One region of the Fictibacillus marinisediminis genome, then DNA from elsewhere that is predicted to be linked to it. Evidence: a T-box and tRNA genes for the amino acid it is inferred to sense, from the RefSeq annotation. Region 1 holds a T-box; the other holds one or more tRNA genes.
What was found. The T-box of region 1 lies ahead of LCY76_RS17705 (tryptophan--tRNA ligase). A T-box ahead of a tRNA ligase gene usually reads a tRNA of that ligase, here a tRNA-Trp.
Positions count from the first base shown of each region.

Region 1 (3,382 bases):
GTCGAAAAAAGGAGTCTTTTGGATTGGAAAATAAAAGAATTGTAAAAAAACGATACAAAATTGTATATTTTCGGTAAAATAGAGATACTATCCTAAACTAGTTGGTGTTGTATGGAGATCTTTTTACAAAATCTTTTTCATCATTACGGGTATTTTGCATTGTATTTCCTTCTTGCGCTTGGTGTGATCGGTCTTCCAGTGCCGGATGAGTTTCTGCTGACCTTTGCCGGTTATATCGTTTACACGGGTGAAGTTTCTTTTGCTTTGACACTGCTCGCCGCTTTTGCAGGATCAGCGACCGGGATTACGATCAACTATTGGCTCGGAAAGAGCTTTGGTTTACCCTTATTGCTTAAATATGGACCGAAATTTCACTTATCAGCACATAAAATACACACCTCACAAACTTACTTTCAGCGTTTCGGAAAACCATTAATCATGTTTGGCTACTTTATTCCAGGAATCCGGCATCTCACAGCCTATTTTGCAGGGATGTCCTCGCTTCCGTATCGTGTATTCGCCTTTTATGCGTATACCGGTGCATTTATCTGGAGTTTTCTGTTCATCATGATCGGCAGAACGGTAGGTGCAAAATGGTACCTTGTTACCGCATTTGTTCATAAGGCGAGCCTTCTCGGCCTGGCCGTTTTTATCATTGCAATTGCTGTGGCTGTCTATTCTTTGAAAACAAAGGGAAGAAAATCACAGCGATATGACGTTTCATGAGAAAGAGTGTAAGAATAGAGAAAAAGCCGCTTTGGAGGCGGCTTTTTTTGATGTGTTTTTTTAGGTGAAGTAATTCGGCGCCAGGGAGTGGGAAATGATCACCTGGGAGAGGATTCGGGCGGCTGAACCAAATAATCGTGCGGCAGCCCGCCATTGGGCAACATCATCGACCGCAGCCCCCGTCACTCAGCAACCTATCTTTTCCTTAACCTCTTCAAGAAATGTTCTCGCCCGCCGGCGAGCTTTTTCAGCTCCGTGCAGGAGAATTTCATCCATTTTCTTCGGGTTGTTCATGAGTTCTATATAACGCTGCCTTGGTGTTTCCAAATAGGCGTTCATAACATGAAACAATTCTTTTTTAACTTCTCCCCAGCCCACTCCATTCTCATATCTCTCACGCATCCTCTTCACCTGCGCTTCTGATGCAAATTCTTTATAGATTAAGAACAAAGAAGAAAGAGCTGGGTCTTTTGGGTCCTCAGGTAAACTAGAATCCGTTTCAATCCGTTTGATTAGTTTCTCTAACTCTTTCTCCTCATTAAAAAGAGGAATCGTATTGTTATAGCTCTTACTCATCTTCCTGCCATCAAGCCCCGGAACGACTGAAGTTGCTTCGTCAACCTTGTATTCAGGCATTTTGAATGTCTCGCCATATATATGGTTGAAATGTCCGGCGATGTCTCTGGCGATTTCCACGTGCTGAATCTGGTCTTTGCCGACAGGGACAATATCCGATTGAAACAATAAAATATCTGCGGCCATTAAGATGGGATACGTAAACACACCCATATTGATACCGGAATCCTGCTCGAGACCGTTCTGCCGGTTTTCTTCAATCAAACCTTTATAAGCGTGGGCGCGGTTCATCAAACCTTTTGGTGTGAGGCAGGAGAGAATCCATGCGAGCTCCAAAACTTCTGGAACATCTGCCTGGCGGTAAAAGGTTGATTTTTCGGGGTCAAGACCGAGTGCAAGCCAGGTTGCCGCAATGCCATATACATAATCCTTGAATTGGTTTGCATGTTGAACGGTTGTTAAAGAGTGGTAGTCTGCAATAAAGTAATAAGGTGAATAGGCATCGTTTTCAGCCAGCTGGAGAGCTGGTTTAATGGCTCCAATATAATTTCCGATGTGCGGCCTTCCGGTAGACTTGATTCCAGTCAGTACAATTTTTTTCTCCATTTAATCTCCTCCTGTCCAATAAAAAAGGGGCTCCTCATCCTGATTAAGGACGAGAAACCCCGTGGTGCCACCTTGATGAACTGCTCTAAGCAGTCCGCTTTAACAGTATCCAAAGACCGAATACCTGTCTCCTTCTAACGGCGAGACCTTCCGTCAAAGCCTACTCCCAGCGGTTTCGGTTTGAGGCTCAGAAGCCCATTCAATTGCATTTCCACACTGGCTCTCACCAACCGCCAGCTCTCTGAAGTGTACGTGCCATCTACTCTTCTTCTTCATAGCCATGTATCGTTTTCATAATGTTAAATGATGGATATTAATAAATCAAGCTAAAAATTATATAAAGGTACCACGCAGTCCTTCACGTCATTTCTCGGTGAGTTGACAACCGGTGATACTTCAAATGCCTCCATCTGTTCACTATCATATGGAGTGAGGAGAGATTTTAAGTACTCGTTATCCTGAATGGAAGGATCCAGCCAGCTTTCTTCTGCTTCTTTTGTCAGGATGACCGGCATGCGGTCGTGGAGGTCTTTCATCAATGCATTCGGGCGTGTTGTGATATGAGTACAGGACGTAATCACTTCTCCATTTTGTTCCCATTGATCCCAGAGGCCGGCAAAGGCAAAAGGTTTACGGTTTTTCAGCCGGATATGAAACGGCTGCTTTTGTTTGTCTTCTCTTTTCCATTCAAAAAAGCCATCGGCTATCACGAGACAACGCTTATTTTTCAAGGGACCTCTAAATGAAGCCTTCTCATCCACCGTTTCGGCCCGGGCGTTGATCATCTTGTAACCGATCTTGGGATCTTTCGCCCAAAAGGGAATCAGCCCCCAGCGGTGCATTTCCGCTTTTCGTGTCCCTCTATCCGAGGTAATAACAAGCACGTTTTGTGATGGAGCGATGTTAAAGCGCTGAGGCAAGGTTTTGGGAATCGTGATATCAAACTCTTCCTGAATAAAATGCATATCCGCATACAAAGAATATCTGCCACACATACGAAACAGCTCCTTTGAAAGATTCTGCTTCTAGTGTAACGCAAGGCAGCTCACTCGCAAACATATATATAAAGGCTCTTTCCTAAAGGCTGTTTTCGTAACCTTTGTTGCTCTTAGGAGTGGTTGATTTCCGTTTCAGGATGCTCGCTTTCCGCGGGGCATGCGGTGAGCCTCCTCGGCGCACGCGCCTGTGGGTCTCACCTGTCCCGCTTCTCCCTCAGGAGTCTCGCACCTTACACTCCAATCAACTTGTCAATGAAGGCTGTTTACAAAATGACCCAAAAGCAACAATCTTTTAGAAAAGAGCTTTCCTAAAAGACGAAAACAGCCCCATAAAAAAAGGGAACCGTAAAAATAACGGTCCTCCAGTCTGGCATTAACCGATGACAGCCAGTTCCTTTTCTTTTGTGTTCAATTTATCAGCGATGTCACGAGCGATCCAGACTCCGCACGCGCTCGCCTGTGCAAGTCCTCGCGTA
Region 1 covers NZ_JAIWJX010000002.1:3,315,902-3,319,283, reverse strand. The annotation lists gene LCY76_RS17710 (DedA family protein) at 112-726, shown strand; gene LCY76_RS17705 (tryptophan--tRNA ligase) at 913-1,908, opposite strand; T-box leader at 1,951-2,193, opposite strand; gene LCY76_RS17700 (SOS response-associated peptidase) at 2,235-2,903, opposite strand; gene LCY76_RS17695 (NAD(P)/FAD-dependent oxidoreductase) at 3,280-3,382, opposite strand, start outside.

Region 2 (3,382 bases), 2.6 Mb from region 1:
ATGTGCCTCCATTTAGCTTTGAAGAACCGTCTGCAGCCGTCTGAATTCCGTCAGTCACATCTTTCAGGCTGACAAACATATTGTTCACGTATTTCTCCGTAATGCGGTCTGCCAGCTTTTCCCGGATCTGTGCTGTCGCGCTCTTTGTAACCTGTGCAGCCATAAAGTTTAAACCTTCATTCTGCACATACTTCAGTTCCGGTTTTTGAGGATCGGTTGAGAGAACGGTCGTTACCTTCTTAGAGAAATCTTTGGGGATTTCAATGACCATGTAATACTTCAAACTCTTCAATCCGCTTTTCGCCTCATCGGAATCAACAAATTTCCAGCCGAGGTCTTTTCCTTTTTCCAGATCAGCGACTAAATCCTTCCCTGCATTAATCGTCTCTCCATCTGTATCAGCTCCCTGATCGTTGTTAACGACCGCTACCGGCAGGTTTGACAAGTTGTCATATGGCCCCCACCTAGGAGACAAGAGTATCCCGCCGTACACAACAGGTACGAGCAAGGTGATAATGACTGAAATCAGCAGCCCTTTTTTCGCTGCCAAGCCAGCCATCTCCGCCTTGAACAAACTAAAGACCTTCATCCGCTATTCCCCCATGCTTTAGATTAAAATAAAATACAGGCGAAGGGCTTATGACCAATCACCTATACTAGCACTAAGTATTCTAATAAATGACAAAAAAATCCTTTCTTTTTATGTCTGAAAATTAAAAATATTTTTTATGAACAAAAAAAGAGATCTGAAGTTAATTCAGATCTCTTAGCAGCCCTTAAACAAAGGGAATATTCATTATGTATGGTACCGGTGGTCGGGGTCGAACCGACACTCCCAAGGGAACACGATTTTGAGTCGTGCGCGTCTGCCAATTCCGCCACACCGGCATGCAATTAATCATTAGGCAGTTAAGTTATAAAAATATTATGGTGCCGAGGGCCGGACTCGAACCGGCACGATAGTCACCTACCGCAGGATTTTAAGTCCTGTGTGTCTGCCAATTCCACCACCCCGGCGTTGGGGAATTATGTAGTGGAGGCGGCAACCGGATTCGAACCGGTGGATAAGGGTTTTGCAGACCCTGGCCTTACCACTTGGCTATGCCGCCAGAAACAAACAAAATAATATGGAGCGGAAGACGGGATTCGAACCCGCGACCCCAACCTTGGCAAGGTTGTATTCTACCACTGAACTACTTCCGCATTGATGGCTGGGCTAGCAGGATTCGAACCTACGAGTGACGGAGTCAAAGTCCGTTGCCTTACCACTTGGCTATAGCCCATCATATGGGGCGACTGATGGGAATTGAACCCACGAATGCCGGAATCACAATCCGGTGCGTTAACCACTTCGCCACAATCGCCACATGGCAGGGGCAGTAGGAATCGAACCCACACCAAAGGTTTTGGAGACCTTCGTTCTACCTTTAAACTATGCCCCTAAATTGTTAATGTGCAACAAAAATTTAGATGGTGGAGGGGGACGGATTCGAACCGCCGAACCCAAAGGAGCGGATTTACAGTCCGCCGCGTTTAGCCACTTCGCTACCCCTCCATGAGAGACAAAACCTATTTTAATACAAATCCATCTATTCTTCAAGAAGTAATTTCTTACAGTTCTTGAAAAAAGTGGTGCCGGCTAGAGGACTTGAACCCCCAACCTACTGATTACAAGTCAGTTGCTCTACCAATTGAGCTAAACCGGCAAAAAAAATGGTGGCTCGAGACGGAATCGAACCGCCGACACGAGGATTTTCAGTCCTCTGCTCTACCGACTGAGCTATCGAGCCAAAATGGCGGACCCGACCGGGGTCGAACCGGCGATCTCCTGCGTGACAGGCAGGCATGTTAACCACTACACCACGAGTCCATTTTGGTTGCGGGGACAGGATTTGAACCTGCGACCTTTGGGTTATGAGCCCAACGAGCTACCAGACTGCTCCACCCCGCGATAGTATTGATTATAAGTATAAATGGTGGAGGATGACGGGTTCGAACCGCCGACCCCCTGCTTGTAAGGCAGGTGCTCTCCCAGCTGAGCTAATCCTCCGAAGAAGTAATATGTATAAAAAATGGTGACCCGTACGGGATTCGAACCCGTGTTACCGCCGTGAAAGGGCGGTGTCTTAACCGCTTGACCAACGGGCCATATATTGAAAAGTTATGGCGGAGAGCAAGGGATTTGAACCCTTGATACGGCGGTAACCGTATACACGATTTCCAATCGTGCTCCTTCGGCCACTCGGACAGCTCTCCAAAATATGGCTCCACAGGTAGGACTCGAACCTACGACCGATCGGTTAACAGCCGATAGCTCTACCACTGAGCTACTGTGGAATAATATTAGCCTGGCAACGTCCTACTCTTACAGGGGGAAGCCCCCAACTACCATCGGCGCTGAAGAGCTTAACTTCCGTGTTCGGTATGGGAACGGGTGTGACCTCTTCGCTATCGCCACCAGACATATTTTGAGGTATATTCCCTCAAAACTAGATAACTTCTTCATCCAAACTTTCACTGATGCTAACGTCCAGCTCCATGAACCATATCCTCGAGGTCGTTTCAATCCCTCCTGCGAACACCAAAAACGTGTTCTCGTAAGGATTTCCAACGCTTGTCGGATATAAACGGTTCATACCGCTTTTGTTAATAAGGATAAGCCCTCGACCGATTAGTATCTGTCAGCTCCACGTGTCACCACGCTTCCACACCAGACCTATCAACCTCATCATCTCTAAGGGGTCTTACTCACTTAACGTGATGGGAAATCTCATCTTGAGGGGGGCTTCATGCTTAGATGCTTTCAGCACTTATCCCGTCCACACGTAGCTACCCAGCTATGCCCCTGGCGGAACAACTGGTACACCAGCGGTGTGTCCATCCCGGTCCTCTCGTACTAAGGACAGCTCCTCTCAAATTTCCTGCGCCCGCGACGGATAGGGACCGAACTGTCTCACGACGTTCTGAACCCAGCTCGCGTACCGCTTTAATGGGCGAACAGCCCAACCCTTGGGACCTACTTCAGCCCCAGGATGCGATGAGCCGACATCGAGGTGCCAAACCTCCCCGTCGATGTGGACTCTTGGGGGAGATAAGCCTGTTATCCCCAGGGTAGCTTTTATCCGTTGAGCGATGGCCCTTCCATGCGGAACCACCGGATCACTAAGCCCGACTTTCGTCCCTGCTCGACTTGTAGGTCTCGCAGTCAAGCTCCCTTGTGCCTTTACACTCTGCGAATGATTTCCAACCATTCTGAGGGAACCTTTGGGCGCCTCCGTTACAATTTAGGAGGCGACCGCCCCAGTCAAACTGCCCACCTGACACTGTCTCCGAACCGGATCACGGTTCCAGGTTAGAATTTCAATACAGTCAGGGTAGTATC
Region 2 covers NZ_JAIWJX010000002.1:719,056-722,437, reverse strand. The annotation lists gene LCY76_RS04035 (YhgE/Pip domain-containing protein) at 1-589, opposite strand, end outside; tRNA gene LCY76_RS04030 (tRNA-Leu) at 804-888, opposite strand; tRNA gene LCY76_RS04025 (tRNA-Leu) at 929-1,017, opposite strand; tRNA gene LCY76_RS04020 (tRNA-Cys) at 1,035-1,109, opposite strand; tRNA gene LCY76_RS04015 (tRNA-Gly) at 1,129-1,203, opposite strand; tRNA gene LCY76_RS04010 (tRNA-Gln) at 1,209-1,283, opposite strand; tRNA gene LCY76_RS04005 (tRNA-His) at 1,289-1,364, opposite strand; tRNA gene LCY76_RS04000 (tRNA-Trp) at 1,369-1,442, opposite strand; tRNA gene LCY76_RS03995 (tRNA-Tyr) at 1,472-1,555, opposite strand; tRNA gene LCY76_RS03990 (tRNA-Thr) at 1,631-1,706, opposite strand; tRNA gene LCY76_RS03985 (tRNA-Phe) at 1,715-1,790, opposite strand; tRNA gene LCY76_RS03980 (tRNA-Asp) at 1,795-1,870, opposite strand; tRNA gene LCY76_RS03975 (tRNA-Met) at 1,875-1,951, opposite strand; tRNA gene LCY76_RS03970 (tRNA-Val) at 1,975-2,050, opposite strand; tRNA gene LCY76_RS03965 (tRNA-Glu) at 2,074-2,148, opposite strand; tRNA gene LCY76_RS03960 (tRNA-Ser) at 2,165-2,256, opposite strand; tRNA gene LCY76_RS03955 (tRNA-Asn) at 2,263-2,337, opposite strand; rRNA gene rrf (5S ribosomal RNA) at 2,347-2,462, opposite strand; rRNA gene LCY76_RS03945 (23S ribosomal RNA) at 2,652-3,382, opposite strand, start outside.
Region 2: it encodes a tRNA-Trp, which carries the amino acid that the T-box ahead of LCY76_RS17705 (tryptophan--tRNA ligase) is inferred to sense. The anticodon was not compared.